3 regions of the Paenibacillus sp. J22P90 genome follow, and region 2 is predicted to be linked to each of the others. Evidence: riboswitches for the same ligand, from Rfam matches in the RefSeq annotation. Region 2 holds a riboswitch; each other region holds the start of a gene.
What was found. A riboswitch is a leader RNA that binds a small molecule or an ion and turns the genes downstream of it on or off. The one in region 2 is predicted to bind cyclic di-AMP.
Positions count from the first base shown of each region.

Region 1: linked by a shared signal. The riboswitch ahead of AC58UX_RS26395 (stalk domain-containing protein) and the one ahead of safA (SafA/ExsA family spore coat assembly protein) in region 2 are both predicted to bind cyclic di-AMP.
Region 3: linked by a shared signal. The riboswitch ahead of AC58UX_RS10945 (hypothetical protein) and the one ahead of safA (SafA/ExsA family spore coat assembly protein) in region 2 are both predicted to bind cyclic di-AMP.

Region 1 covers NZ_JCAUAY010000009.1:199,962-210,498, reverse strand. The annotation lists gene AC58UX_RS26430 (hypothetical protein) at 1-252, shown strand, start outside; gene AC58UX_RS26425 (molybdopterin-dependent oxidoreductase) at 451-1,776, shown strand; gene AC58UX_RS26420 (MOSC domain-containing protein) at 1,873-2,517, shown strand; gene mobA (molybdenum cofactor guanylyltransferase) at 2,517-3,134, shown strand; gene moaA (GTP 3',8-cyclase MoaA) at 3,219-4,223, shown strand; gene AC58UX_RS26405 (molybdopterin molybdotransferase MoeA) at 4,253-5,575, shown strand; gene AC58UX_RS26400 (YjcZ family sporulation protein) at 6,152-6,250, opposite strand; gene AC58UX_RS26395 (stalk domain-containing protein) at 6,406-7,197, opposite strand; cyclic di-AMP (ydaO/yuaA leader) riboswitch at 7,203-7,355, opposite strand; gene AC58UX_RS26390 (PspA/IM30 family protein) at 7,567-8,193, shown strand; gene liaF (cell wall-active antibiotics response protein LiaF) at 8,324-8,986, shown strand; gene AC58UX_RS26380 (sensor histidine kinase) at 9,088-10,155, shown strand; gene AC58UX_RS26375 (response regulator transcription factor) at 10,182-10,537, shown strand, end outside.
Region 2 covers NZ_JCAUAY010000004.1:370,324-380,860, reverse strand. The annotation lists gene AC58UX_RS16040 (GMC family oxidoreductase) at 1-85, opposite strand, end outside; gene AC58UX_RS16035 (gluconate 2-dehydrogenase subunit 3 family protein) at 119-895, opposite strand; gene AC58UX_RS16030 (c-type cytochrome) at 1,073-1,438, shown strand; gene AC58UX_RS16025 (DUF2238 domain-containing protein) at 1,571-2,170, shown strand; gene AC58UX_RS16020 (zinc ribbon domain-containing protein YjdM) at 2,279-2,623, shown strand; gene AC58UX_RS16015 (cupin domain-containing protein) at 2,714-3,142, opposite strand; gene AC58UX_RS16010 (FMN-dependent NADH-azoreductase) at 3,520-4,143, shown strand; gene AC58UX_RS16005 (hypothetical protein) at 4,300-4,683, shown strand; gene AC58UX_RS16000 (glycerophosphodiester phosphodiesterase family protein) at 4,714-5,703, shown strand; gene AC58UX_RS15995 (DUF84 family protein) at 5,765-6,298, opposite strand; gene AC58UX_RS15990 (DUF4362 domain-containing protein) at 6,503-6,931, shown strand; cyclic di-AMP (ydaO/yuaA leader) riboswitch at 7,030-7,164, shown strand; gene safA (SafA/ExsA family spore coat assembly protein) at 7,170-7,820, shown strand; gene AC58UX_RS15980 (SRPBCC family protein) at 8,338-8,799, shown strand; gene AC58UX_RS15975 (sugar phosphate isomerase/epimerase family protein) at 8,878-9,687, opposite strand; gene AC58UX_RS15970 (helix-turn-helix transcriptional regulator) at 9,789-10,537, opposite strand, start outside.
Region 3 covers NZ_JCAUAY010000003.1:132,612-143,148, reverse strand. The annotation lists gene AC58UX_RS10965 (STAS domain-containing protein) at 1-154, shown strand, start outside; gene AC58UX_RS10960 (hypothetical protein) at 332-688, shown strand; gene AC58UX_RS10955 (APC family permease) at 830-2,656, shown strand; gene AC58UX_RS10950 (hypothetical protein) at 2,676-3,200, opposite strand; cyclic di-AMP (ydaO/yuaA leader) riboswitch at 3,554-3,723, shown strand; gene AC58UX_RS10945 (hypothetical protein) at 3,843-4,304, shown strand; gene AC58UX_RS10940 (hypothetical protein) at 4,522-4,938, shown strand; gene AC58UX_RS10935 (potassium-transporting ATPase subunit F) at 5,066-5,143, shown strand; gene kdpA (potassium-transporting ATPase subunit KdpA) at 5,191-6,861, shown strand; gene kdpB (potassium-transporting ATPase subunit KdpB) at 6,900-8,936, shown strand; gene kdpC (potassium-transporting ATPase subunit KdpC) at 8,965-9,528, shown strand; gene AC58UX_RS10915 (histidine kinase) at 9,698-10,537, shown strand, end outside.

The DNA.
Region 1 (10,537 bases), on a different contig from region 2:
GGCGTCAGCTACGTATCGGGTGAGCAATGGAAAAAAAGTCAAATTCAATACCTGATTTCGGATGAAGGCTCCTCTTACAAAAACAAACATAAGTTAACGCAAGAATCGAGTGAAAATGGATTTGAATCGCCTGTGCTAGATGAGTTCTGGACAACCCTTGTGAAAATGGCTCGCGTAGCTAAAAAGAGGGGGAAACGGGTCGATGTCCTGTCCTTTATCGATACATACCGCAAGATTCGGATTGGCGGCTAATTTCATATATATAAACCATTGAAGGTTAAATCCCGTGACGACGTGATTTGACCTTTTTCTTTTTGTTAGGAGGTCGGAAAATAAAAAAACACAAAGTTGAACGAAATAAATTTATCCATCATTAAACCATTTTTAAGGTTCATGCGTTATCATAGAGGTAGACCGATATGTAACGTATTGTGAGAAGGATGTGGCGAGGTGGAGTCAAAAAGAGGCTGGTTGAAGCAGTCTTTTGGAAAGCGGTTAAATGCCCTACATAGCTGGAATGCTTGGATTTTGCTGCTTTTGACGGTGACGGGGATTGTGCTGAGTATTGGAGCCATTCGCGGGGATCTAGGAAGCTTTCGCGTGACGCTCAAACAGCTTCATATTTATTTAGGCGTCGCATCAGTTTTGCTCATGATTTTGTATGCGCCAATGATCCGCAAGCATTGGCGTCAAATTCGCGCGCGCCGCAACCAACGCGCGAATCTGGTGTTTGTTCTGGCGCTGCTGATCGGGTGGGCCGCATCAGGCGTGATTCTGTGGCAGTTCCGGCACATGCCACCGGCTTTGAACAACGCGGCACTCCTTGTGCATGACCTGCTTACCTGGGTCGGAGTGCCGTATGCCCTTTATCATGCCATCTCGCGCAGCAGATGGCTGAAGCGCCAGCAGCGGCTGGAGCAGGCAGCTGCTAGTAGACCGTCCGCTGCTGCGAGCGTCGCAGCGGAGGCGGGGCAAGGGCCTGTGGCGACTGCGGACGCCACAGGAGGGCGCACAGCAGCGCAGGCGGTTATCGCCGCGCTGAAGGAGTCGCCGATCACACGCGCCTCCTTCCTGCGACTCGTCGCAGGAGGGGTGCTCGTGATCGCGATCGGACCCGCCTTTTATCGCTGGATAAAAGGCGCATTCGATACCGGCGGGTCGCAGACCGCCGAGTATGTGGCCAGCGACGGCAATCGCATGCTGCCGCCGCCGGAGCCGTTGCCCGACTCCGCCGCTGTCGTAGGCGGAGGGGCGAAAGGGAATTTCCGTATCTACACGGTGACGGAAATTCCGGCTTTTTCATCAGAGACATGGAAATTCGCGATTTCCGGTCTCGTGGATAATCCCAGTGCGTGGAACTGGGAGCAGTTCCTGAAGCTGAAGCGTACGGTTCAGGTCAGTGATTTTCACTGTGTGACGGGATGGTCTGTGTACCAATGCACGTGGGAAGGGATTCCATTGAAACAGTTGCTGGCGGCAGCGGGTGTTCAAGCTTCGGCTAAATTTGTGAAATTTTATTCAGGCGATAAAGTGTATACGGATGCACTTTCGTTGAGTCAGGCCAATGCAGACGATATTATGGTCGCTGTATTACTGGATGGGAAGCCGATTCCACAGCAATTAGGTGGACCCGTGAGGCTGATTGTCCCGAAGATGTATGCGTATAAATCAGTGAAATGGCTGCAAGGCATTGAGTTGATAGAGAAGGAGCATATGGGCTACTGGGAAGTGCGAGGCTATGATAACGATGCTTGGGTTGGCACTTCGAATGGGTAGACTAAGCAGGTTGGGTAGAAGCGGGAACTGACTTTTCGTAAGTATTTTGGTATAGTAAGGGCAAAGAATCCTGTTCGGAAATGAGGGACATTTGCCATGCAAATTACATCTTTAAACGTGGGGTTACCCCAAACGATTGAATATCAAGGCAAAGAGCTGACCACGGGGATTTATAAGACGCCGGTCAGCTCCTCTTTGTTTGTATCAAAGATGCAAATAGACGGGGACGGGCAGGCTGACCTGACGGTTCACGGGGGTGTCGATAAAGCGATCTGTGTATATCCCGAAGAGCACTATGCTTACTGGGAAAATATTAGGGGTCATAAGCTTGAAGCCGCAACCTTTGGTGAAAATCTCACGATTCGCGGTCTGCAGGAGCATGAGCTGTGTATTGGGGATACGTTTGCCATTGATGAGGTTATCGTTCAAGTGTCGCAGCCCAGACAGCCTTGTCATAAGCTAGCAAAGCGCATGGATTGGCCAGAAGCCACCTTAAAGGTGCAAGAAACTGGCTTTACGGGGTATTATTTTCGAGTGTTAAAAGAGGGAGTCATCTCGCCAGGTTCACAGATGAGACTGGTTGCTAGAGATGAAGCGGGTGTGACGGTTGCGTTCGCTAATCAGATCAAGTATCACGATAAGAATAATCTTGAAGGGGTTAAAAGAGTGCTTACCGCAAATGCGTTATCTGCCAGCTGGACAAAATCTTTTCAGAAGCGATTGGCGGAGCTTGAGGCATGATGACGGGCGTTATTTTGGCTGGAGGCTTGAATCGCCGTATGGGGGGAAAGGTTAAGGCTCTTTTGCCTGTTCAGGGGGAAGCTATACTTGTAAGACAAATGAAGGAAATGTCCCGCGCGTGTGAGCAAATCATTGTGGTAACGAATGAAATAGAGGTCTTACAGCCATTACTTTTGCTTGCAGAAGCAGAGGGGATAAACGTGCAGTGTGTTAGCGACCACTATATTCAAAAAGGCCCTTTGAGCGGTATTCATGTTGCCTCCCGCGTCGCACTTGCGTCTCATTTATGGATTGTCGGCTGCGATATGCCGTTCATCTCTGCAGATGCCGCTAAAGTGATGGTAGAGCTATGCCGAGAGTCTAACGTGGATGCGGTTATTCCAGAGTTAGAAGGTCGTCTGCATCCCCTTCATGGAGTTTATGCCAGAGAAGTTGGGCCTGAGGCCGAACTGCTGCTGCAACAACAAAACTATCGCTTGATGGGGCTGCTTGAGCATCTGGATTGGCAGTCCATGGGGACGGATGATTTCGAGGAACGCGGACTCCGTACAAATTTTGCGACGAATATTAATACACCAGAAGAATATGAAATGATGTTAGATAATCTATCATTATAGTTGGTTTTTTTGGGAAAATGCTATGAAATCTAGGATTTTGTCAGAAAATATGCCATAATGGACAGAGAGAGAAGGTGAACACCTATGCCAAAACTGCTAATGGATCGTTTTGGGCGGATGCATGATTACCTGCGCATCTCAGTGACAGATCGTTGTAATTTGCGTTGTGTATATTGTATGCCGGAAGAAGGCATGGAATTTGAGCCGGATGAGAAGTTGTTAACTTTTGAGGAAATAACAGAGATCGTCCGTGTATTAGCTGGACTTGGTGTTCGCAAATTGCGATTAACCGGCGGAGAGCCACTGGTACGTAGAAACCTAGAGCAGCTAATCGGCATGCTATCACAGATTCCGGGCATTGAAGATATAGCCTTAACGACGAATGGGATTTACTTTGCATCGCGGGCTGAAAAGCTTCGAGCAGCAGGGTTAACGCGTGTCAATATTAGCTTGGATTCACTAAAAGCGGATCGTTTCTCATTGATCACGCGTGGCGGGGATATTCGGCGCGTATTGGCCGCTATTGAAGAAGCTTATCGTGTAGGCATTACGCCGATTAAGCTGAATGTTGTGTTAATGAAAGGCATTAACGATGATGAAATCGCTGATTTTTTACAAATGACGATTGATCGCCCGATTCAGGTGCGATTTATAGAATATATGCCGATCGGTCATCAAGATGAGGATTGGAAAAGCCGTTACCTTTCGCTTACGACAGTTCTAGAACGTTGCAAGGAAATGGGCTGGGAGGCGAAAGCTTCCGACGCGGTTTATGGTAATGGCCCTGCACAAAACTATCGCATTGAGGGTGCATTAGGTTCTTTCGGTCTGATTCATCCGATCAGCGATCACTTCTGTGAAACCTGCAATCGACTGCGACTGACGGCAGATGGGAATATCAAGCCATGTTTATATTGGTCGGATGAATTTAATGTGCGAAAATATATCGGTGATGATGCTGCGGTGGAAGATTTGTTCTTCCGTGCGCTGGATATCAAACCACAAAATCATGAGATGGCTCAGGCTTTGATGAATGAGGAACAGTCGCATACACCAACTGTTCGTAGAATGTCGCAAATCGGCGGCTAGCTAGAGGGCATGGGAGGCATCGGAAGCACGTGAAGCAAGCGAATAGCGAAATCAAGCATCGGAAGCAAGGTAACAGCGAGATGAACCATGGGAAGCAAGGTAATAGCGAAATGAGCCTAAGGTTTGGCCGTCACGTTGTATCCGTTGAGGAGGCGCGTGCTGCACTTTTTGGGTACGTTAAACCCATGGAAACGGAGATTGTTTCGCTGCAGGCGTCCTTTGGCAGACGATTAGCGAAGGACATTTATGCGGATCATGCTGTACCGCATTTTCGCAGATCGGGTGTGGATGGGTATGCGGTTCGCTCCCAGGATATCGCTGAGGCGACGCCGGATGCTCCGACTGTTCTTCATGTGATCGAGAGAATTCCAAGCGGTACGATGCCTCAGCAGACGATTCGGATAGGAACTGCCGCGCGGATTATGACGGGAGCTCCGGTTCCGGATGGTGCAGATGCCGTAGTGATGCTGGAGATGACGGATTCCTTGTCAACTGACGACGCCAAGGTGAGGATTAAGAAGAATGTGCAAGCGGCGAGTAATATTACGCCAATTGCAGGTGAAGTTGCCCGCGGAGAGCTCGTGATCGCACGAGGAACTCGGATTGGTCCAGGGGAAGCCGCGATTTTGGCGACTTTCGGATTCGCAGAGGTTGAGGTGTACCGAAAGCCTAGGGTGGCTATTTTTTCAACGGGATCAGAGCTTCTACATGTCGAACAGGAACTCCAACCAGGTAAAATACGCAACAGTAACAGCTACATGCTGGCGGCTCAAGTGGAAGCTATTGGGGGATCAGCTCTAATCATGCCGGCACTATCGGATGATCCTCAGCAGGTGGAGGCTTCACTGGAGGCCGTGATGGTTGATGTCGATCTTATTCTAACGTCAGGCGGCGTCTCTGTTGGCGATTACGATGTCCTTGTTGATCTATTCGGTCGATTCGACGGAAAGTTACTTTTTAATAAAGTAGCGATGCGACCAGGTACGCCAACGAGTGCTGCACTATGGCGAGGAAAGCTGCTACTAGCGCTGTCCGGTAATCCGGGAGCATCGTTTGTTGGATTCGAGCTTTTTGCTAAGCCTGTCATTCACGCGATGTTGGGCAACCAGCATCCTGTGGCGGAAGAGTTTACAGCCTTTTTGGATGTTCCATACGATAAACCCTCTGCCTATCCACGTTATATTCGTGGGACAACGCGCATCGAAGCAGGTACCCTATGGGTCAAACCAGCAGGTATTGATAAGTCGAGCATCATGGTGTCGATCAAAGATGCGGATTGCTTGATTTGGTTGCCAGCAGGTGGACAGGGTTTTCGGCGCGGGGATTGTGTGAAGGTTTATGGGACTAGATGATGTAGAGATAGTAGTGAGAGATAACAACGAAACAGCAACGAGATAACAAAGTGGACTTTTACTTTTTACGTGGAATTATAAATGATATATTATCGAACGATTGGCGCCACAAGTAACCTTCTGATAGGAGGTTACTTGTGGCTTTTTTTGTTGAGTAGCTAAGGTTTGGAGGCTGAAGGGGGCGGTGGGAGTAGATAGGTAGAAACTGCCGTTAGTTCGATTTATCCGAACTAAATTGGGGACTTCAATCTAAAATTGGGAAATAGTTCGATTCTGCCGATCTATTTCCCGGTTTTTCAGGCGAGTGGGTTGTTATTGGCGATTTAGTTCGGTTATTTAGGTAGGACTAATCGAGAAAAGATGGTGCGGATGGGGGGATTAGTTCGGTAAATTTGGACTAAAGTGGGAACGGGAAGAGGAAAGGAGCTTAAACTCGCAAGCCGCGGCTCCCTAGCCTCGTTCCTGCTAGGCTCCCTAGACCCGTCCCAGCTGCTCACGAAATAAAACCCACCTGCCAAAGCTCTAAAGAGCTTTAACAGGCGGGCTATTTGTATAAAGCGAGTTGGGGTATAAGTCCTAGTAGAAAGTAGCAAGAATGATGACCAACAACACATAAAGAACAAGAATTACGCCCACAGAATTTCCGTATCCTGGCGTTCCAACTACAGCTGACATAGTATCCCCTCCGGTTTTTAATTAATATGGGTTAAACACTATATATCATATGAAGGCGGGAGCCCCGGTGATTGGACGAATGCCCTCTTTTCATGGGAACATTCACCTACGACAAAAAGCTGCGCTTGAGAAATTTCTCAAGGCAGCTTCTTTATTTAATTTGGCAGGTGATACACTTTAATTTTTTGAATGCCAAAGCTTCGTAGGGATTTTCTTGAACCTGGGATGAAGATATCCATTCGGTTTCCTTTAATAGCTCCACCGGTATCCGTCGCATACACGTACATGCCCCCAGTAGGAAGACCGCTATACGAATAACCTTCAATATAAAGCTTAGTGCCTAGTGGAATAACGTTTGGATCAACAGCAACGGTGCCGATCGCAAGGGGGTTGCCCATGTAATCAAAGGCTCCGTAACCGCCATTTTCGGAAGGATCTGCTGAATAAGCGGTAGATTCAAAAATTTCATAGTCTGGCGCATGATTGCCGCCATCTTTGCTTAGGATCGCTAGATTGCTGCTGGCATCCCATTTTACAGGAATTCCTGCGGCTGTTGAAAGAAAACGAAGAGGCACATAAACGCGTCCATTTTGAAATTGGGAAGCTCCATCTAGGACAACAGGTTCGTTGTCGATGCTGGCTTCTTTTTGACCGGATACCAAGGAAATCGTATGTTTGTCGTTATTTAGGGTTACTTTGATTTGATTTCCGTCTTTTTGCCAGTTCACGGTATATCCTAGCTTCTCGGTTACGAACCGAAGCGGAACTTGGGTCGTTTGGTTGCCATCCAGAAATGGCTGTGCATCAGGAAAATGAATCAGGTCATCATTGACTTGCACTTTCACTTTCATCTCTGCTGCTTGCACGGAAAATGGGGAAAGAAAGCCCCCTGCCAATACTGCTAGTGACACAGCAAGGCTAGTTAGCCCTTTGGTAAGCTTATTCAATTCGTATATCCTCCTTCAATGAGCCTTCGAGGTTAGTTGACGGGTTCGGGAAGAAGGTTCTCCCTAGTCTGCTCCAAGCTGAAGCAAATATTCACCCCAAGTATTTCGTCCCCCGTACCAGTGCCTAATTTATGCACCAGACTCGGCTTCAAATATTTTATCACTGCAGGTAGGCTCGAACAACGACCAAATTATGGGTAAGCGAATAATACTGGACTTAGGTCTAGGTTCAAAAACAGTCGATAGTCGGTTTTAGACTTCCTGTAATTGAGCTACGATAGGAGTATGATGAAGCGATGAGGGGCGATTGACATGAATAATAAGAATCGGGAAATTGATCCTACTAATATATTTGATCGTATAGGCAAAATGGCAGAAACCGTCTGGCAGGAGACCATCGGGAAAACAAACCCAGGCGCCTATATGGACGGTGCCATAGCAAGGCTGGAGGAGCGCTACGACGACGCGCTTCAGGCAACGATTACGCTACGCAGCTACATCGCGCGAGCGGAAGAGATGGCGAAGCTGCGCGGCGAGCAAGCCGAGCTGGCGATGCGCGCCGGCGAAGAGGATCTCGCGCGGCTCGCCCTGCAAGAGAAGCTGCGCGAGGAAGCCGCAGCTGAGCACTACCGCGCGCAGTACGCGAGCAGCCAGGACTTGTGCCTGGCGATCGCAGAGGAACTGCGCGAGCTGCGTGCCGGGCACGCAGCCGAGGGCGTGCAGCCGAGCGGCGGGCTGCACAGCAAAGAAGCTCGCGACACATGGCGCGAGCTCGAGATGACCGGCCGCGAGCTCGGCCGGGAGGCGCTGCAGGGGCTCCGCGTAGCGGGCCGCCTGTCGAGGGAGACGCTGAAGGAAGCCGGAGGCAACCTTCAGCACGAGCTGCGCTCGCTGCGCAGCAAGCTGCAGCAGGATTGGCAGCAGGAGCAGCGCGCGCGCGACCAGCACAATCAGTACAACCCACATGACCCGCACGACCCGCGCAACAGAAAATAGCCAGGATCGTGACCTCCATCGAAGCAAAGCCTTGCGGGATAAGGATTTGCTGCTTGGAGGTCGTCCATTCTTATGGTATGCTAGGAAACGTATGAACGAAAGAGAATTGGCAGCCAGAGGAGGTGCATCGATGGGAGAAGAAACGAAAAATAACCGCAGCCGGAATACAGCGCTTGTGCTGATTGGAGCCGGTGTTTTTTTGCTTCTGGAACATACCGTTGGCTTTTTTCCCATTCTCGCTGTTTTCCTCATTCTGCTGGGCGTTCATCGTGTTCATTCGCGGAAAGAGCGTAAGGGATATGTGCTAATCGGGATTGGCGCCGTCATTTTATTTGGTGATCATCTCACCATTGTGATCTCGGTTGTGTTGATTTCATTAGGTTTATTTTTCATTCGATCCAAACAGGTTCATAAAGACGAGACCTACACACAGAAGCAAAAGATTGTAGATAGCATACGCCTCGGCAGAGAGCCGTGGATTCTAAGAAATACATCAACGTGGTACTTGGTGGGAGAAACGTACATTGATCTCTCGCTGGCCATCCTAGAACAAAAAGAAACGACAGTCATCCTTCAGGGCGTTATCGGAGATATTGATATTAAAGTACCTGATGATATCGGCGTTTCCGTTACATCTTCCGTCATGTTCGGTCAGCTTCATGTCGCTGAACAACGCGAAGCAGGTGTGATGAACAAAGTGGTATGGCAATCGGAGAATTATGCGTATTGCGACCATCGCGTGAAACTAGTTCTCTCTTACATCGTAGGAGATATCAAGGTTAAAGTATTGTAAGGTTTCCCATATAAAAAACTAGCTATATTTCTTAATAAATGAGACATGAGACCTTCCTTAGGGAGCGTGCTTTCATTTATTTAAGGGGGGTTCCTCACCAAGTGGACGGCTACAAACGACGATTAACGAATATGATATGGCGAAGCATGGGGGAATCAATCCTCTTTAGCTTCGCTGTTTTCGGCGCTATGCTATATTTTTTGTATTCAAGGAATTTGATTGAACCCTTTACCAGCTGGCAGCAGGGGGTCAAATTCTCGTTCATGGCTTTGTTGATTCTCGGTGTGATCGGAGCGGTTTTCGGTTACTGGAACAGCTCGAAGGTTACGCGCAGACTTGAGCCGATGATGGAAACGATGATTTTATTAGAAAAAGGCACGTTTGCGCGAGTGGACTTCCATAACGGAGACGATGATGAAATTGGGCGTTTAGGCGAACAACTCGGCCGTATTATGAAGCGATGGGAAGAGCAGGTGACTTCTCTTCAACGATTATCGAACAGCAACGCTGAGCTTACAGAGAAAGCCAAGCTGTCAGCGGTAATTGAAGAGCGCCAGCGGTTGGCACGCGAGTTGCATGATGCGGTAAGCCAGCAATTGTTTGCGATTTCGATGACAGCAACAGCTGTAGGTCGTACGTTAGATAAGGATTTTGAGAAAGCGAAGCGGCAAATCCATCTGATTGAAGAGATGGCTTCCGTTGCACAATCGGAAATGAGAGCCTTATTACTGCACCTGCGGCCGATCCATCTCGAAGGAAAACGATTGTCCGAGGGACTCGTTGAACTATTGAAAGAGCTGGCTGCCAAGGTACCGATGGCGATCAGCTGGGATATGGATGAGGAAATCCGTTTGAACAAAGGGATTGAGGATCATTTATTCCGAATCGTGCAAGAAGCGCTTTCGAACGCACTGCGCCACTCGAAGGCGAATAAGCTAGAAGTGAAGCTGCTGCATCGCTCGGATGGCATTCGTCTAGTAATCCGCGACGATGGCGTTGGCTTTGAGCTTGACGCGAAGAAGCTGACTTCCTATGGCATCGTGTCTATGAAGGAGCGTGTGAATGAAATCGGGGGTTCCGTCGATATTATCACAGCGCCTGAACGAGGAACACGTATCGAGATTCGAGTACCCATTCTAGCAAGCGATCCTCAATTGATCGAGAATTAGCACTGTACATAGAGAGGGAGAAGCAAATGGACGAAACCTTAATCAAAGTACTACTTGTCGATGATCATGAAATGGTCAGAATTGGATTGGCAGCTGTTCTCGGAACAGAAGATGGCATTGAGGTTGTAGGCGAAGCGAGCAATGGCCATGATGGTATACGTTTAGCCCAAGAATATCGTCCTGATGTTGTCCTGATGGACTTGGTCATGGAAGGCATGGACGGGATAGAAACGACTAGAAAATTGCTGCAATTGTACCCGGAGTGTAAGGTCATTGTGTTGACGAGCTTCTTAGATGATGAGAAAATGTATCCAGTTATCGAAGCGGGTGCCTTCAGCTATTTGTTGAAAACCTCGCGTGCCTCCGAAATCGCGCAAGCGAT
Region 2 (10,537 bases):
GCTTCGTTAATTCAGCGGCAATAATTCCCCCGACCCATCCCATTCCTACAATGACAACGGGGACTTTCGGCATTTTAGTAGCCATACACGTTTTCCTTCCTATATTAGAATCGTACGCTTAATGCGCGAAATGATCGTGCAAGCTGCGAGGCTCCATCGCGACGAACTGATCTTTATCGATGATATTGGTATAACTCATCTGATTGCCTGGGTATTTACGCATTTTCCAGCCGGCCATATTTTTATTCCCGCCGTACAACGGATCGGAATAGACACCTTCCATGACGAGAACGCGGAAAAGGTTGAAAAAGGTTTTACCGGTAACGCCGTTCACGACACTGATTTCACCTTTTTCCATCGAGGTTAGAATCGCATCTTGTTCCTCCGGTTTAATATCTACAAACCCCTTCGTATGTTTGGTTTTAGCCGTTTCCTCCAGACTGTTCAGACCCATTGTGATGAGTTCGTGACGCTGAATGCTGAGGTAATCTCCCTGTGTGGCTTCACCCTTGACAAACGGCCCCATCCGGTACGTGCGGGCATTCACACCCCAAGGACTTGCTAGCTGGTGATCGATATAAAAGGCAACGCCAAGCTCTGTGGCGCCAGGACCGCTCTCGTCTTTGGGGAAGATACGTTCAGCAGCAGCTTCGGTAATTTGCAGTTGGGCTTGATTGAAAAACATTGGGGCTTGGTTATAATCAGCTGTAGCTTGTGGTTTAGGACTAACACTAGGCGAAGGAGAGCTCGTGGAAGCATCCTTCTTAAAGCCTCCTGAGACTGCACTTCCAATGACGCCGCCAACTACAACGCCGCCTATGGCAGTTCCGGTGTATTTGAGAAAACGGCGACGTGAGTGATCAGGCGTATGATTGTGCGTGTTTTTGTCAGCCAATTTGTCATACCTCCATGGAATTTTATGTACATCTGGGTAGTTATGGATATGTTGAGCTGTAAGCGGATTTCCTATGCATGATTTGTATGAAAATATGGTAATGGGGGCAATGTATGTGGTAGACATCCAATTTCTATTCACGCATTAGAACCTATGAATGTGAGGAGAAGCATATCCATGAATCGTAAGATCTTAGTCCTCACTCTATTGCTCGCTGGGGCATTATCGGCTTGCGGAAAGAGTGAAACGACGCCTAGCCCAAGTCCAGGTACGACAACTACATCACCAACAGCATCCGCAACTACGGGAACAACGACTAAAGCTGATGCACAAACGGTCTTCAAGGCAAACTGTGTCAGCTGCCATGGGGCGAATTTGGAAGGGATGGTCGGACCTAATCTTCAGAAAGTTGGCGGAAAGTATTCAAAAGATCAACTAACCCCAATCATCGCGAATGGGAAGGGTGCAATGCCAGCTTTTAAAGGGAAGCTATCCGATGATGAAGTCAGTGCCTTATCGACATGGCTCGCAGAAAAAAAATAGCCAGTAATAAACCCGCCCCACGCTTAATAGCGGATAGGCGGGATTTTTATTTTATACATAGATAGTCATTCATTTCGTTCTGTTTGAGGCATAGGATAATGAAGTAATTATGCAGCAAGGGAGATGAAGCAGATGAAGGGTAAGGATCGGTGGAATGACCTTTTTGAGCTTGCCATGTATGTATTAGCTGCAGGTTGTTTTGTATATTTTCTCGTCAAAGGCAATGGAGCCAAAATATTTCAAGCGGTACTCATCGTGGCCGTGCTGCAGCTCATTCGCCTTGTGGTGAAATGGACGAAGACAACAATGTTTACTTCATTGCGTTTTAGCGTGCTTCTGTTTATTTTTGTGACGATGTTCATTGCAAACGAATTCGGCTATTATGGGGTCATTCCTTTTCTGGATAAAATAGAGCATCTCTTCTCAGGCGTCATACTTTGCTTCATCGGCTTGTTGGTCTACAGCAAAGCAGCTGGAATTCAGGAAGGCACAGATTCTCCCTCTTCGCGTGTCGCGGTGTGGCTGTGTTTGTTTTTTTCGATCGCAATGGCAGGTGTGTGGGAAATTTATGAGTTCGCGACAGACCACTTGTTCGGGCTAAATTCTCAAAATGGAAGCCTACTCGATACGATGACGGATATCATTTGCGGTACAGTAGGTGCGACGTTGACTGCTTGTTATTTGGCATCTAAGGCGAAGAAACGGGCACTTCCCCTAGTGGATATTAGGTAAAGTGAAGACGCAGATTTGGCTGGGAAGTTAGCTGAATGGCAGATCCTGCCTTGTCAATTGGTAACGTTTGTGGCACTATTAGCACTATTGAATGGAGGAATGGACAGCATGGAAGAGTTGCCGAACTGCCCCAAATGCCAATCCGCATATACGTACGAAGACGGGAACCTGTTGGTGTGTCCTGAATGTGCGCATGAGTGGTCGTCATCAGGAAATGACGATGAGAACGGCGAAGATCATAAAGTAGTGAAAGACGCGAACGGCAATGTGTTACAAGACGGTGATTCGGTTACGGTCATCAAAGATTTGAAAGTCAAAGGGACTTCATCCGTTATCAAAATAGGTACAAAAGTGAAAAACATTCGCTTGGTTGAAGGCGATCATGATATTGATTGCAAGATCGATGATTTTGGCGCGATGAAATTGAAATCGGAGTTTGTTAAAAAGATATGAAAAGAGGATCCACGCTGAGCGTGGATCTTTTTATTTGCATTGGCGTTGGTAGGACGGATAGGGAGAAGTTGGTTTAGTTGCCTCTAGCTACTATCCCCCTCGCTCAGTCTTAGAATCCCAAAGCGCATCCAGCTCAGGCAGCAGGAGTACACTCTCCTGTTCATTCGGATCCGTGCGAGCAAGGACACAGCTGCAAGGCTCGGTTTTACTCGGATTATAAGGGAGATGAGGCATGCCTGCGGGAATGTAGAGGAAATCACCTTTTTCCAGCTCCATATGCTGTTCCAAGTTTTCCCCATACCACATGGCTGATTTTCCTTCCAGCATATAAATCGTGGTTTCGTGGTTTTGATGAAGATGAGCTTTTGCTCGTTGTCCGGGAGGAATGGTTAATAGCAGCATGCAAATGCCTAGCGAATCAGCACTTTCTTTGGAAATGGCCTCGGCGTAATCAAATCCTTGCTTCCCATGATAGGTTCGGGATGAACGGATGAGTCGGCATGTTCGTTTATTTTCCATATAGCAGCACCTCCTACAGCTATTCTATGCCAGTGTACATACTTTAGCTGACTGTGACTCATCTTAATAAGTAGACGAATGGGAAAGCGAAATTCTCATGGAGGAGGGGTAGATGTGCAGTTATTTCATTTAAGCTATATTGTATTATTTTGCGCAGCACTCGCGGCAGGAACGATCGGAATGGCATGGTTTGTCTATCATAAGCGGAAAAATAAAGCTCGATAATGGTTGCTATTGCTCTTGCATGCGAACCACTAAATTTGTATGTTAAAAAATACGCTTGAGTAATCCTCTCTCATGTCCTATAATGTGCCTATGTTAGTTGCAATTAAATTTGTGCTAATAATACGAGATAGAGACATGGGAGAGATGACGTCATGGCAACAGTTCTTTTTGTAAAAGTAAACGATCGACCTGCAGATCAAGCAGTAAGTGTTCAAATGTACGATACATTTTTGAATGCGTATAAAGAAACAAATCCGACGGATGTAATTACAGAACTTGATTTGTATCAAGTTGAACTTCCTTACTACGGGAATGACGCGATTACGGGCACGTTTAAGCAAAATGCAGGATATGAGCTTACGGCAGAAGAGCAAGTAGCTGCTACGATCGCTAATCGTTTTTTGGATCAATTCCTTGCGGCTGACAAAATCGTAATTGCTTTCCCACTATGGAACTTCACATCCCCAGCTCCATTGACGACATATATTTCCTACCTATGTCAGGCTGGCAAAACGTTTAAATATACAGCAGAAGGCCCAGTTGGTCTTGCTGGCGACAAGAAAGTCATTTTGTTGAATGCACGTGGCGGCGTGTACTCGGAAGGACCAATGGCTGAAGTTGAGTCGGCCATCAGACCACTTCGCGGTGTATTTGGATTATTCGGTATTCAAACACAAGTTGTTGTTATTGAAGGACATAATCAATTCAAAGATCGTTCGGCTGACATCGTTGCTGAAGGTTTGCGTGAGACCGTGAAAGCAGCTCAAGCGTTCTAAGAATTTTGGGTGTAATAAAGAAGGAGTCATCCCTTGGGATGCTCCTTTTTTATTTAAACAGAGGTTCAAATCTATTCATAGAAAGGGAATGTGAACACGTTCACGAATACAATATATGATGATCTTATACCGTTAGTCGAAAAAGGAGGTAATCTTGTGAAGCTATACGAAAGATCGCTGAACGCGCAACTCATTGTTATCTGCAGCTTAATCTTTCTAGCCGCCATGCAATTACTACTGACAATTGGCGCCGATCGTCCTATCGGATTTACGGTGCTTCTCAGTGTATGTCTTGGCATATTTCTCGTGCTTGCCCTCATAATTTGCATAGATCTCATCCAAAATGATCCGGAAACAATCGTTGCTAAAGTAGAATATTTAGAGGAATATCGGTTACATATACGGAAACCAAATGGGAAGCTAATGAAAGTGCGTGTAAAAGCTACAGAATATGAACAATTCCATGTAGAACAATCGGTCGAATTGCTTATTGCCAAACGTACAAGTGCTTTGCTTTCGATCCACAGCTTGGATATTTAGAGCATAAGAAAAACCATAAACGGAGGATTTATGAATCGCTTTAGAAAAATATTTAGAAGTAAAATTGTATGGGCTATACTCATTCTCCTAGTATTTATGTACGTCAATAACACGTCGTTACTTGCCAAAGAGCGGAGTGGTGACCCTTTTCTAATGGCACATCGCGGGCTGGCACAAACGTTCCATATGGAGGATCTGAAGAACGATACCTGCACAGCTGAAAGGATCTTTGAACCAGAGCATCCCTACTTGGAAAATACGATTCCATCCATGCAGGCCGCATTTGATGCAGGAGCAGATGAAGTTGAATTTGATATTCATGTAACGAAAGATAATCAATTCGCAGTTTTTCATGATTGGACGCTGGATTGTCGGACGAATGTGAAAGGTCAGTCGAAGGATTACACGATGGCTGAGTTGAAAAAGGTGGATATTGGTTACGGCTATACGGCCGACAATGGAAAATCGTTCCCTTTTCGCGGTAAAGGGGTCGGTCTGATGCCTTCGTTAACGGAAGTGCTCACGCAATTTCCAACCAAAATGCTTCTCATCCATATCAAAACCGATGATCCCCATGAGGGGGACTTGCTGGTTGAAACGTTGGCGAAACTATCGCCAGAACGCAGGAACTTATTAACGATCTATGGCGGGAACTTACCAGTTGCCATTGTGAAGGAAAAATTGCCTGACATGCGGGTCATTTCAGTGGATACGATGAAAAGCTGTCTACTTCCATACCTTGCGTATGGCTGGACAGGAATTACGCCATCTGCCTGTGAACACATTCAGATACACATTCCAGAAAAGCTGGCGCCGCTGCTGTGGGGATGGCCGAATAAGTTTCTAAACCGAATGGATAGTGTGGATACCAGAGTTATTGTGGTAGGCGGGAACGGGACTGAGTTCTCAACGGGGTTTGATACGCCAGCGGATGTGGAACGGCTTCCGGCATCGTATTCTGGCGGCATTTGGACGAATCGGATAGATCGAATTGCTCCAGTATATAAGGAGAAAATGTGATAATTAGAAGGGCAACCCCAGTAGAACGATCTACTTGAGTGAAGCCCTTTTTTTCATGCACTCAATCTTCCTTATAAAAAGACGACCGAAAAGGTGTCAGCGCGGCAATGACGGCATCTCGAAAAACATCACTTCGCGTAATTCGCCCCTCGCTAAATAAACCGTATGCGCCCTCTTTGTGATTACTCCCAATGGTGCTGCTCAATTCATCAATGATATGACGCAGCTCAGTGCCGCCTTGCTTCAATCGCTCACCAATGTCATTGGGGATAGGGAAATATAGCCCTTTGCCCACGAAAAGCCGCTCACCGTCCCATGCCGCACATACCGAGAACAAATACCATTGTTGCGTATGAACCTCATCATAGGTAAGCCCACCTTCTAGACCAAGTCCAATCTCTGCGTCTGGCACGGCGATCAGCACTTGTTTCGCCCGATTAATCGCACCAAGGACGGTTTCATCTTCTGTCAAAGGCTGATCAGACACTCCGGAAGGGACAACGTGACAGATCGGTTCAATACCAGCAGCCAAGACAACAGCAGCTCGTTTGGCCTGATTGTGCGTACCTAGCGCAATGCGCATTTCATTTTTCATCAAAAAACAACTCCTCGTAATGTACTGCGGAAGAACGTGATAATAAGTATACCATGTTTCCATTTCACGTAAGGATGCTTAAAAGCAATTGGGGTGGTCGTATGTGGAAAGCTTGAGAATTCAAGCTTATTTTCTTTGTTTCAATACATTTCCAGTTTCGTTTGCGTCAAACAAGTAGATGGCGTGATACGAGGGGGAGCAGAGATGAAATTCAGGAATACTCGGATATTGATCGTATTGAGTTGTATGTTACTTAGTGCTTGCTCGGGTTCGAAGTACGATATTGACAAAGGAACGGCAAAAGGGGATGTCATTAATATTCATGGCAAAATTACGAATCTGGATCGTTTCAATCAATTTTTGACCAACGTGGAGGGACATGTTGAGAGTACGTTAAGGATCATGCAAATGACGATTGAAGGGGATCCGATTTTTTATGATTTTGTATATAAAAAAGAGAAGATATCCTATTCCTATGATAATTCAGCGGACCAACATGGCAGTAATCAACGGCTGAAAACGGAATGCACACGTATGATTTCTGAGAAAGTAGAAAGAGGTATTTCCTATAAGCTGGATGGTTGTAAGGATGCTGAGGTTGGGAGTACTTTTCATTTTATGGTGGCTGATTAATGGGTATTTGAGATTACAGAAGATAAAAATGGAAAATTTTGCGTCATGTTTTCACGAATATGCCATGTTACAATCGGTTAGATCCATTTTGGATCAAAAAACTAAGAAGGCCGAAGCTTTTTTGAAGCACGGGGGACCCAATCTTTGGGGTGAAGCCGCGAATTATGCGGCCGGGTGATTACTCTTTGATCCGAATCCGACAGCTAACCTCGCAGGCCGCAAAAAGGAGAGGTTTATTTTGAAACGTTACAAAAAGCTTGTGGTAACAGGTGCACTAGGTTTGAGCGTCCTTATGGGAGCAAATGCGGCGTTTGCTGCAACGGGAACACATACGGTAGCCGGGAACGATACCATGTGGAAAATTTCTCAAAAGTATGGCGTCAGCCTAACTACGCTGATCAAAGCGAATCCGCAGGTTGCCAATCCTAACGTGATTTGGTCCGGGATGAAGCTCAATATCCCTGGAAGCACGACGACACCTGCTGCGTCCAAACCAGCGGTTACACCAGCCCCAACGCAGACCACATTTGCGAGTCAAGTCGTGACTCTCGTTAATCAGGAACGAACGAAAGCTGGCTTGAAGCCTTTAACGAGTAACAACGCGCTTACCGCGATGGCTCTGGATAAAGCCAAAGACATGTACAACAACGGCTATTTTGATCATACGTCGCCAACGTACGGCTCACCTTTTGATATGATGCGCGCCTACGGGATTCAATATTCCTATGCAGGTGAAAACATCGCCAAAGGTCAACAATCCCCTCAAGCGGTCATGACCGCATGGATGAACAGTACGGGGCATCGTCAAAATATTTTAAGCCCTAATTTCACGCAAATTGGTGTTGCTTACTACAATGGTGAGTGGGTACAGGAATTTATAAGTAATTAATTATGAGGCAGCCTCCTTGGGGGCTGTTTTTTTGCGCAGAGGAAACTTGAGGGATATGTCGAATTGGACTCTGGATGAATCGAGAAAGCAGGAGGTTCAATGACTTAACCAACACATCATAGTTACTTAATATCTGACATAGGAGTAGTGTCATAATGACCATAATTAAAAAATGGCTATTTGGGATTGTAACCTGTTTCTTTTATATCTTTCTGTTTACTCTAGTGGATGTTTCTAACAGCGGATACTGCTTTGTATGTTGGTAAGGTTATTAATCAATTTGGAATAAAGCCAACCAATGCATTTGTTTTTATCTACTACATAATTGGAACCTTAATCACTATAGCATTTTGTATATTCAATATATGGGTTTATCGTAAGAAACGTATGATTTTCTGGTTATTGTTTATTTTACACGCCTATTATTTATATAAATTGTTCAGCATAGTCACTGACCCGAACCCAATAAGAGTTATTTCAACAGGCTTGTAATCAAAAGAAGCATGAGGTGCACATCGTGATTAAGATTTACACAGAAATCGAACTTGACGCAGCGATTGACGTTTGTTTTGACATGGCGCGGAATATTGATATTCATACGCAGACAGTTTGGCCGCACACGAAGGAGAGAGCGATAGCTGGCATAACTACAGGCTTGATAAATGGAGGGGATACGGTTACGTTTGAGGCGCGGCATTTTGGGATTAGGCAAAAACACAAATCTCTCATATCGGAATACGTTCGACCTTATCGTTTTGTGGATGAAATGCTGCAGGGTACTTTCAAAAGTATGAGGCATGAACACGAGTTTATTGATTTAGGAAATCGCACGTTAATGAAGGATACGCTATGTTTCGAGGCGCCAATGGGGTGGATCGGGTGGGTAGTGGAGCGAATCGTGTTGAAGAACTACATGATGAGATTCTTACAGCATAGGAATGCGCAATTGAAGATGCTAGTTGAAAAGGAACAAACCTAGAGGGCGCTATTTCGAGGTAATCCGTACCAACAAAAGAAGCCCGCAGACGCTTCACCACGTCCGACAGGCTTCCCTCACTCACTGAAACTTCGCTTCATACCTCGCTTTAAACGTCTGAAACATCCACAAATTCACGTCCCACAAGTCGGTCACCGGCTGCCGCGTAAAAGGAAGCACCTGCATATACGGCGGCGGTCCGAATTCCGGCGTGAACGTCATCGTCTCGGCTCCGGCATCGAAGCGTTGCTGACAGATCCTCAACCACAAGTCGATGAACGTCTCGACATGTCCGGCAAATTCAGGTGCCCGCGGGTCCGCTACTTGCGGCCCTTCAGGATACCCCACGCGCCCGTGGATATGGATCGCGCGCGCTAAGCTCAGCTGCACGTCCTCGTCCTCCGGACTCGGCATGCTCTCGCAGGCTGCGCACCAATGGCTAAAATCAGCGCCGATGCTGAGCGCCGGCAGCTGCTTTAACATAGCCGCCGTTTGCCACGGCGTAAAAAAAGCCCGCCCCCGATGCGTTTCATGCGCAATCGGGATGCCAATCTCTTGCTCGACGCGGAGCGCCTCTTCGAAGAAGCGCAGCTGCTCGTCAGCTGACATGCGATCGGCCGCGCTGTGCGAATTGATCAAAACAGGTCGCAGCTCAGCTGCGCGAAGCACTTGCTCACGGAAAGATCGTGAATGATCCCATCCGCGTGTCACGACTTGGGCAATAAACGACAAGTTCATGTCGTCTAATTCTTTTCGAAACTGCTTATCGGCAGTAGCATCGGAGGGAGGCGTGTACTCAACCCCGCAGTAACCTGCTGCTACAATCTGCTCTAACTTCCCCTGCCAGTTTCCGTTCCATTCCCATAGGGATTTGTATCCATATAATTTCATATGTTTATGACTCCTTATCCTTAAAAACCTAGAATATCTCTGAGTATAGGTCAGGAAGCGGGAGAAAAACTTATGATATCTTCAGCAAAAACCAACTTATTTTACCATGATAAATGTCGGTAGGCGGTGGGGGATAAATTCGTCCATCGTTTGAATTGTTTGCTAAATTGCGACAAATCCTTATAACCCAGCTGTTCTGCAATGTACTCGATAGAAAGTGTGGGGTCCATCAGCATCAGCTTGGCTTGACGAAGCTTGACCGTGCTTAAGTATTGACGCGGCGAGACATCATAGGCTTTGTGAAAAACGCGATTGCAATGCGTAGGACTATATCCGAGCTGCTTCGCGATAACGGTAATGCGGAATGGCTCCTGCCCCTTGGCCGTCGTTGCAGCTTCATGCTCAATCAGTGTGGCCAGCTTTGCGGCTAAGCCAGAATCTTCGTTAGGCTGGGGAGATGACTGTACGTCATCTACTAATAGTTCGCTCAACGCGGTGAAAATCCGAAAGGAAGCATGCATCGTCTGCAGCTTCAAGCTCAGTCCGCTGGAGGCGTTTGCACTAGCAATTTGAGCGAGATCCAGCAGGATCGGGCGGATAAGGCTCTCCATTTTGCTTCCAGAAGGATGCAGTGTTTGCCTAATTTGACTTAATTGCTGTCTGAGCCAAGGATCGGTGACCTCCAAATGTACACATACATAAGTCATCATACTTCCATCGACTGCGCCTAAGCTGGCATGCACCTCATTCGGAAGAATCCAGACCAAGTCACCCTGCTTCTGTACAAAATGTTTATCCCCGACACGCATTCGCTGCGAGCCCTCGATGACAAGATTTAGCTCAAACATAG
Region 3 (10,537 bases), on a different contig from region 2:
GCGGGAGTATACGATTTGCGCTTGCGGTGTTTCGAAGCATTATCAGAAAATATTTCGTATCGTTGGATTAACGAGCTATGTGGAATTGTTTGAGGATGAGTATACGGCGTTAGAGACACTTCAAACCAGAATTTTAAATCATTTACGAAATTGAAGGGTAATGATTTGGTAAGTGCGCCATTATACAATACATGTAAGTTGAATTGAGGAGCTTGACGCATAGGAAAGGGTGGAGAGTATGTATGACATTCATTGGAGCGGGATGAATCGAATGCGATGCAAGATCGACAGCTAGATGCTTTAAAAAGATACTTTAAAATATGTAATATGCATGCTACAATCGACAGGCTTTTTACTAGTTCTTCGTTATAATAAGTCCATGATCGTATATGAAGCGAAACGGACTTCGTGGGAGGACGAATCTACCTTGGAAAAGAAAGAGTGGTCAAACGATTTAAACGAGGAAGAGGCATGGATTCAATTAATGAAGACGGCTCGTGATTACGGATTGGACATGGATCAAGTAAGAGGGATGTTGACACAATTAACAGAGAAGAAAACGGATCCAAGTGCAGCCGTGGATCAATTGTCTAATCCAGGAATGTTACGAATTCCAAAGCATCGTGCACCAGAGTATCGGAAAAATGAGAAAAGCGGTTTTTTTTATGAAGTCCGATACAATCTGTAGCATAAAGAGAGGCGACTGATCAAAGTGATCAGTCGTTTTTTGTTACTGTTCAAGCTAATTTCCAATATTTATAATTTTTTTTCAGAAATAGGGCAAAATGAAACCAACTTACACATATCACATCTGGGTGGTGTACACACATTGTTGTCTGATCTGAAGCGATTGTTAATTGGTCACCCTCTGAAGTCCCACGAATTGGGGGAGCAGAAGCTTAATAAAAAGAAGGCCCTGGCCATTCTTTCATCGGATGCCTTGTCCTCGGTTGCTTACGGACCTGAGCAGATTCTGATCGTGTTAATCACGGTCAGCGCGGCCGCTTTTTGGTATACAATCCCCATAGCTTGCGGTGTTCTGTTTCTATTGTTAGCTCTTATTTTGTCGTATAGACAAATCATCTTTGCCTATCCACAGGGGGGAGGTGCCTATGTCGTCTCGAAAGAGAACCTAGGTATGAATGCCGGGTTATTCGCGGGCGGCTCCTTGCTGGTCGACTACATCCTAACCGTAGCGGTAAGTATATCCGCGGGGACAGATGCGATCACATCGGCATTTCCTAGCCTTCACTCGTATACAGTGCCAATCGCGCTCTCGCTTGTACTCTTTATTACCATTCTCAATCTGCGCGGAATCACGGAGTCAGCCTCGATCTTGGCGTATCCCGTGTATTTATTTGTGGTGGCGCTGTTTATCTTGATAGGCGTCGGTTTGTACAAAATTTTAACAGGGCAAATCTCCCCTGATTTGCATGCTCCCTTGGGGACATCGGTTTCGGGGATTTCCTTATTCATCTTGTTAAGAGCGTTTTCCTCGGGAAGCTCAGCCTTAACCGGGGTTGAGGCCATATCCAATGCTATTCCCAACTTCAAGGAGCCTGCCCCGCGAAATGCTTCTAAAACCTTGATCGCCATGGGCTTGCTATTGGCTATTTTGTTCGCAGGCATCATTTACTTAGCTTACTATTATGGCATTGCACCGGAGGAAAAGGAAACCGTCGTTTCGCAAATCGCAACGGTGACATTTGGGCGTAACGTGATGTATTATATCGTCCAAGGTACAACGGCCATGATTCTTGTTCTCGCAGCAAACACGGGATATTCCGCGTTTCCCTTGTTGGCGGTGAATTTAGCGAAGGACAAGTTTATCGCTAGAATGTTTACGATGCGTGGAGACCGATTGGGGTATTCGAACGGGATTATTTTTCTAGCGGTTACCTCGATGCTGCTCATCATCATATTTAAAGGGCAAACCGAGCAGCTCATCCCCCTCTATGCGGTCGGTGTATTCATCCCTTTTACGCTTGCACAGACTGGCATGTTGATGAAATGGATAAGGGAGAAGCCTGGTGGCTGGCTACTTAAATTAACCATCAATTTGGTCGGCGCTTTTATGAGCTTCATTGTCATGATGATTTTCTTCATCACCAAGTTTGGTCAAGTGTGGAGTGTGCTGATTTTCCTTCCACTGATCGTTTTCATTTTTCATCAAATCAAAAAACACTACGATGCTGTCGGCGAACAATTACGCCTCTCCTCTTGCGAACCAGCGATTCCGATTGAAGGGAATGTCATGATCGTGCCTGTTGCGGGCTTTACGCATGTGGTCGAGAATTCACTGAACTACGCCAAATCGCTATCGCCGGATCAAATTATCGCGGTATATGTGGCTTTTGAGCGGGACGATGAGAAGCAGTTTGAAGAGAAATGGAATAAATGGCAGCCGGATGTTCGGCTCGTCACCTTGCACTCTCATTATCGCAGCATCGTTCATCCATTGACGAAATTTATTGATACAGTGGAACATAAAGCTTCAGAATCGAATTACCGGGTAACGGTGATTATCCCGCAGTTTATCCCGAAGCGGAATTGGCATAACATTCTTCACAATCAATCGAGCTTGTTGATCCGAGCGTTCCTGCTGTATAAGCGGAATCTGATTGTGACGACGGTGCCTTATCATTTGAAGAAATAGTGTATGAAAAGGGCAGTCCTTACTTCACAGTAGGGCTGCCTTTTTTCAATAGGGTTTCCATCAGATGCTCTTCACTCACCCGCTTCATGAACGCATGAAGCTCTTGTTCTGTTTCACATACGGCTGCATGTTCCAACCAAACAAAAAACTTCTTCTTAAGAATGGCTGAAGCATGAAGGGGGTATGTCTCCCGAGATTTAATAATATACAAGCCTGGGGAAACTTCATTCCACGGTGACTTGAAAATGGTACGAATCGATAATCGAGTCCGATTCTCCCAATCTTGTTTTTTCTGCTTGTTCCTTATCGACTGATACATCCTCATAATGATCTGCTCATCGGATATTTGGATCCATTTGGATAATCCAGTTTGGATCACGTTTTGAGTGATTTCGGACTCTTCTCTAGCAAACCAGTATCCGACAATAATGGGGAAACGGTTATCCTCTTCTTGCCATAAGACACCAAACCATTCGTAATCCAAATCAATCGGATTCAATAAATGAGGGAGGATCCCTAAATAATATCGAGGGGAGGTAGTCATGACATTGCTCCTTCTGACTCATTGGTCGGTCTTAGCTTGATGAAAGCCATCTAATAGTTAACATTGTATGATTGAACCTTATAAAAAGGGGGTAAAGAATAATTAGCAAACGTATAAAAAAATGATAAAAACGCAATTTCACTAATTTTCTCAAAGCCGAGAGGTCATAGGGCCAATCTTTACGAACTGGTAAAAACGGAAGCAAGCCGAAGCATTTCTATCGAAAATGCATGTGATTTATTAATGGGCGCGCTTTCATAAACATTAAAGGCCACAGATTGCGAAATAATTGCCTCAAGCGTATTTTACATTCATGTGTAATCGGCGTAACATTCGTTTCAGCAACAACATAAAGATGCAAAACGCTGAGTTCCCGCAAGGGAAACGGGGGAACCAACCGAAGCTGATTCCATGTAGAATCGGTTTCTCGGGGTGAATCTAAAGCAAGATCAGCTTGCTAAAGTAGGGCACTTCCAAGCCCGAATCCGACAGCTAACCTCGTAAGCGAATTGGGAGAGAACGACCTTCTTTTCGTGGTGTCCACAGCGTGTTTGATCACGCTGCTTCGAAGCCCGAGAGTAGAGATTCTCTGCTCTTTGGCTTCTTTTTTGTTGTTCACAAAATGAGGAGAGTGAGTCTATTATGTATCCCGAACCCCTGACTCTAGTAAGAGAATCAGATGAATGTACGAAGGAATGTAAGATTTCCCGCATTGAATGTTTTCAATTTGATTGTGAATTATCCGATAAATTGCAGCTTGGACATGGCACGGACTGTCATTGCGGTTTACTGACGATTTCAACGAATGTTGGAACATGCGGTTTAGGTCAATTCGTGATTCCATGCGGCAACCTAAAAGGGGATTTCGTCCAATGGGCGTTGGTTTTCCAGAAGCTCAAAGGTCTAACTCTTCAGGACGGTTTGCAGTACGTTCATCAGAAGCAAGAGGCATGGGGAGAAGTACGAACACAATTAATGGCATCTGCACTAACGAATTTATTTGAAAAGCTAGAGAACTCATCAACTGCAACAGTACAAGAACAACCTTGCCTATCTGATCGCACTTATTTATTTGAGCATTCTGGGGCGTATATCTCTTTCTAAGAGAGACGCTAGATAGAAAATGAAAGAGCACCTCTTTCCATTCGTGATACGAGTGGGAGAGGTGCTCTTTATCTTAACTAGGATTGGCTGGAATGGGTTCTTCATCAATCAGAATAAAAATATTTTTATACTTTTTTTATACGGACACTACAGATTCTTTACCCCCTTTTTATACAGATCGGCGTTACAATGTTTCAGGAAAGGGGGCGGTGACGTCATGCAAAGTGATTTTTTGCTGATCGCTGCGCCAACCAAGGCAGGCGAGGCGTTTATGAAATATACGAAATTGGTTGGTCTTCCTTTTGTTGCATTAACGAACAACAAGATGGAGAGAATCAAGTTAGAAGGTCAAGGAGTGAAGCAAATTATCCAAGTGGATACGACGGATTCAGGGGCGTCCTTCATTCCAGACTTTCCGATTGGGAATGTCGTTCTGTTCGAGGATAGCTTACCTTTATATTGCAGGTATATCCAGATATGCCGTAGTTGGACCTCCAAATCCATTTATGTCATCACACAAAGCGTGAATTACCGGTTGATTTACAAAGGACTGGGTGCTGATTATATCATTTATTCGAATAATGGTGATGTCAAATTTCTAATCTCATCCCTTAAAACAAACAAAAGATTGTGATTCTGTCTGATTTGAAGGAGGTGTGTCATGTTTAACGATGTAACGATGATTCTATTATTTGCAGTAAGCTTTCTAGGATTTTGGGGATTTGCGAAATATTGTGAAAAAGCGTAAAGGAGGTAACCATATGATCGTTATTGGACTCATTGGATGTGCCATTATGGTATATCTCGGTTTTGTTTTAGTAAAGCCTGAGAAATTTTAATTGTAGAATATGAGCTTATGTAAGCAGGGGGAGAACCTACTATGGGTATGGGATTGTTACAAGTAGTCGTCACACTAGGGATTATCATGCTTTTGGTAAAGCCTGTGGGAAGTTACTTGGTCAAAGTTTTCGGCTATGAAAAGAGTGGCCTTGATCGTGTTTTTGGTCCTTTCGAGCGTGTATCTTATCGCATAATGGGTGTTAAAGAAGACGAAGCCATGGGTTGGAAAAAGTATTTAGGAGCTGTGCTGTTAGTTAACTTTGTCATGATGCTTCTCATGTACGCGGTATTCCGGCTTCAGAAATACTTACCGCTTAACCCCGATGACATAGGTAATATGCCTCCGGCACTCGCTTTCAATACAGCAGTTTCTTTCATTACAAATACGAACTGGCAGTCTTACAGTGGTGAAAATGCCATGTCCTATTTGTCACAAATGGTGGGGCTTACGTTCCCGATGTTTACTTCGGCTGCCACTGGATTTGCTATTGCCGTAGCTTTCACACGGGGTCTAGTTGGCCGACAAGATAATCTCGGGAATTTTTACGTGGATATGACTAGGGCTATTACACGTGTTTTTCTACCGCTTAGCTTCATCATTGCTTTGATCTTAGTTTTCCAAGGTGTACCACAAACCCTGCTAGGGGCCGTACAAGCTACAACGATCGAAGGTGCTGGGCAAACCATTACCCGTGGTTTAGTCGCTTCATTTGAATCCATTAAACATATTGGTACGAACGGCGGTGGTTGGTTCGGAACGAACGCTGCGCATCCATTTGAAAATCCAACGCCTGTTTCGAACTTGATTCACATTATTTGTATGATGCTTCTGCCTACATCACTGGTGTACGCTTTCGGACTCATGATCAAGAACAAGAAGCAAGGCTGGACGATTTTTGCTGCGATGGGGATTATCTTTATCGTGATGTTATCGACGGTTTTCTATGCCGAGTATAAAGGGATCACTGCGATCGATGCGATGGGTGTTCATGGCAATATGGAAGGTAAGGAGGTGCGGTTCGGTGTGTCAGAGACTGCCCTATTTGCGGCTGTGACTACGGCTGCCACAACAGGCAGCGTGAACGCGATGCATGAGTCACTTACGCCTCTCGGAAGTATCGCTCCTTTTGCAGAAATGATGTTGAACAATGTGTTCGGTGGTAAAGGGGTAGGTTTGTTAAACGGCTTACTTTACTTGATCTTATCTGTGTTTATCTGCGGGTTGATGGTGGGGCGTACACCAGAGTTTCTGGGTAAAAAGATTGAAGGTAAAGAGATTAAGCTAGCGGCCATCGCGATTCTTACTCATCCGCTTATTATTCTAGCTCCGACGGCTTGGGCACTGACTCGTCCAGAATCGATTCATTCCATAGCTAACCAAGGCATGCATGGTCTCTCTGAAGTGTTGTATGCCTTCACATCGGGTGCAGCAAATAATGGATCTGCCTTTGGCGGTCTGACCGCGAACACGAACTTCTACAACTTGGGCATTGGTATGGTCATGTTGTTTGGCCGTTACATTTCAATCATCGCGATGTTGGCCATTGCAGGTTCACTTGCTACGAAGCGAGTCGTTCCTGTAACAACAGGTACACTGCGAACGAATACACCCTTATTTATGGGGATTATGATCATGATTATTCTAGTTATTGGTGCTCTAACGTTCTTCCCGGCGCTGGCATTGGGGCCGATTGCTGAACATTTGGCGGCGCGTTAAACGGATAGACGTAATAGAGATGGAGGATTGATTGGACTGTGGAACGTAAAAAAACATTAACCAAAGAAATTGTGAATCAAGCTATCGTGGATTCGTTCAAAAAATTAAATCCTTGGGTCATGATGAAGAATCCGGTTATGTTCGTGGTTGAGATTGGTACGGTGATTACCCTTCTGCTTTCATTTGCACCCGAGCTATTTGGCAGCTCAGAAGTAGGGCGTGGTTATAATATCGCGGTGTTCCTGATCCTGTTGTTCACCTTGTTATTTGCTAACTTCGCTGAAGCTTTGGCGGAAGGTCGCGGTAAGGCTCAGGCCGATTCTCTCCGGAAGACGAAATCCGATACGATGGCTCGTTTAGTTCAAAAGGATGGCACTTATAAGCAAGTTTCTTCGACTTCTCTTCGTAAGGGAGATATCGTCCGTATTGAAATTGGCGAGATCATCCCGTCCGACGGCGAAATCATTGAAGGCTTAGCTTCCATTGATGAGTCAGCCATTACAGGTGAATCTGCTCCGGTCATTAAGGAAGCTGGCGGAGATTTCTCATCTGTGACCGGCGGTACGCGGGTAGCTTCTGACTATATCGTTGTCAAAGTAATGACGGATCCCGGCGAATCATTCCTGGACCGCATGATCTCACTCGTTGAAGGTGCCAAACGGCAGAAAACACCAAATGAAATCGCGCTAACAACGCTGCTTGCTGTATTAACACTGATCTTCCTAATTGTCATCATGACGATGGTTCCGATGGCATCGTATTTAAACGTAAAATTAGAAATTTCCACGTTGATTGCGCTGCTCGTATGTCTTATTCCAACGACGATCGGCGGTCTTTTGTCAGCGATCGGTATCGCCGGGATGGACCGTGTGACGCAGTTTAATGTGCTTGCGATGTCCGGTAAGGCGGTTGAAGCTGCAGGCGATATCGACACGATGATCCTGGATAAAACAGGGACGATTACGTTCGGTAATCGGATGGCTTCCGAGTTTGTTCCTGTGGGTGGAAAATCGGTGAAAGACATTACGTTTGCCGCGCTGCAAGCTTCTGTGAAGGATGAAACACCAGAAGGTCGCTCGATTGTTGAGCTTGCGAATAAACTTGGTGAGTCTTGGCAAGTGGATCAATACTCAGATGCAGAAGTGGTGGAGTTTACCGCAGAAACGCGAATGTCAGGGCTTGATCTCGCAGACGGAATAAAATTCCGCAAAGGTGCAGTAGATGCGATTAAAACATATGTAACGGCACTTGGCGGCAAAATTCCAGCTGACTTAGAAGCGATAACGAACCGTATATCGAAAGCAGGCGGCACTCCGCTAGCTGTCACGATAAACGAGCGGATCTATGGCGTTATTTACCTCAAGGACACGGTAAAACCGGGCTTGAAGGAACGGTTTGCCGAACTTCGCGCTATGGGCATCAAAACCGTCATGTGCACAGGGGATAACCCGCTGACAGCTGCAACGATTGCGCTCGAGGCAGGCGTCGATGAATTCATCGCTGAGGCGAAGCCGGAAGATAAAATCGCTGCGATTAAAAAAGAGCAGCAAGAAGGCAAGCTCGTTGCGATGACAGGCGACGGAACGAATGATGCGCCTGCACTGGCGCAGGCGGATGTTGGGCTCGCCATGAATTCAGGTACGATGGCTGCCAAGGAAGCGGCAAACATGATCGATTTGGATTCCGATCCGACCAAGCTGCTTTCCGTCATTTCCATTGGTAAACAATTGTTGATCACGCGTGGAGCTTTGACGACGTTCTCGATCGCCAACGACATTGCCAAGTATTTCGCGATCATTCCTGCGATGTTTATTCTAGCAATGCCGCAGCTGCAAGCCTTGAATATTATGAATCTGGCATCGCCAGAGTCGGCTATCCTATCGGCTTTAATCTTCAATGCGATCATAATCCCGTTATTGATTCCGATCGCGATGAAGGGCGTGAAGTATCGGGCAATGTCAGCAGATCGATTGTTATCACGTAATGTTTTGATCTATGGTATCGGCGGTGTCATTGTACCCTTTATTGGGATTAAAGTCATTGATATGGTGCTTCATGGCTTAAACATCGTGTAAAGAGAAAGAGAGACGAGGAGATCGTGTTATGAAATCGGTTATGATAGCTGTTCGAGTATCTTTATTGTTCATGATCGTTTGTGGACTCATATATCCGCTTGCGACGACAGGTGTGGCACAAATTTTATTTCCCAAACAAGCCAATGGCAGTCTTATTGAAGCTGACGGTATTGTAGTTGGATCAGAATTGCTTGCTCAAAGCTTCGAGTCTCCAAAACTGTTCCATCCAAGAGCATCGGCAGCCAAGTATGATCCTACGGCTTCTTCAGGCTCCAATACAGCGGTAGCTTCAAGCGATTATGCTGCAGCGATGGCAGAGAAAATTGCCGCTTGGAGGCTGGAAAATCCGAAATTAACGGAAATTCCGGCTGACATTGTCACGATTTCTGGTTCTGGTTTTGATCCAGACTTGTCTCCGGAAGGGGCAAAAGCCCAAGTTCCGAGAATTAGTAAGGAAACAGGGATTGCTGAAAGCAAGCTCAATGACCTTGTTGACCAGTTTTCAAAAACTAGGCAGCTTGGCATTTTCGGGGAGCCTAGGGTCAATGTCACTGAATTGAATAGGGAACTGCTCAAACAAGTCAAATTGTGATCTAAGCAGACAGCCACTCTCGTATATATGGAGAGTGGTTTCTGCCTATTTTGAAATATCAGAATTTATAAGTTTCACATTATAATTATGCTGAATTTCTAGATAAACGCTCCCGTCCAAGTAGGACGGTGTATCCGTTTATTTCGGGACATGGGAGAAGGTTACGACAGTGGATGGTTTCAAAAGAAAGACGCCGGAAGAGATCCTATTATCCATCTCCAAATTGCACCGTGGCAGCTTAAAAATTTATATCGGAGCAGTCAGTGGATCTGGTAAAACGTATCATATGCTTCGGGAAGGACATAACCTCAAGGGGCAAGGGATTGATGTGGTCATCTGTGCGGTTTCGACGCTCCAAAGGCCAGAAACCGTGGAACAATTGGGGGATTTGGAAAGGGTACCGAGTATTCATTGGATGAAAGACGGCGTGGAACAAAAGGATTTGAATTTGGATGCCTTGCTTGAAAGAAATCCGGAGGTTGTCCTTGTGGATGGTTTAGCGCACCTTAATCGCAAGGAGGCTCTTTTTCCTACTAGACTCGAAGATATTAAATATTTGCTTGCACGCGATATCAGTGTGATTACCACGGTGAATGTTTATGAATTAGAGGCGGCGATGGAGGTTGCTCATAAATTAACAGGGATTGAAGTGGGACACTGTGTGCCGTCAGACATACTAGAACTTGCTGATGAGGTGAGACTCATCGATGCGACGCCAGAAACCATTTTAACTCGACTAGAAGAGGGTCATTTAAAAGGGAATAAGGATTCAGCCTTATTTAAACGCGGTAACTTAGGTGTGTTGCGTGAGCTAGCCCTCCGACTTGTCGCAGAGGATGTGAATGATTCATTAGTAGCACATCGCGAGCAAATGGGAATTCAGGGTCCATCGGGGGCTACCGAACGAATTCTAGTTACGACGCAATATCACTGGAACGGTTCTATTTATGTGCGGCGTGGTCAACAAATCGCTAAACGCTTGAATGGTGATCTTCATGTGGTCACCCTG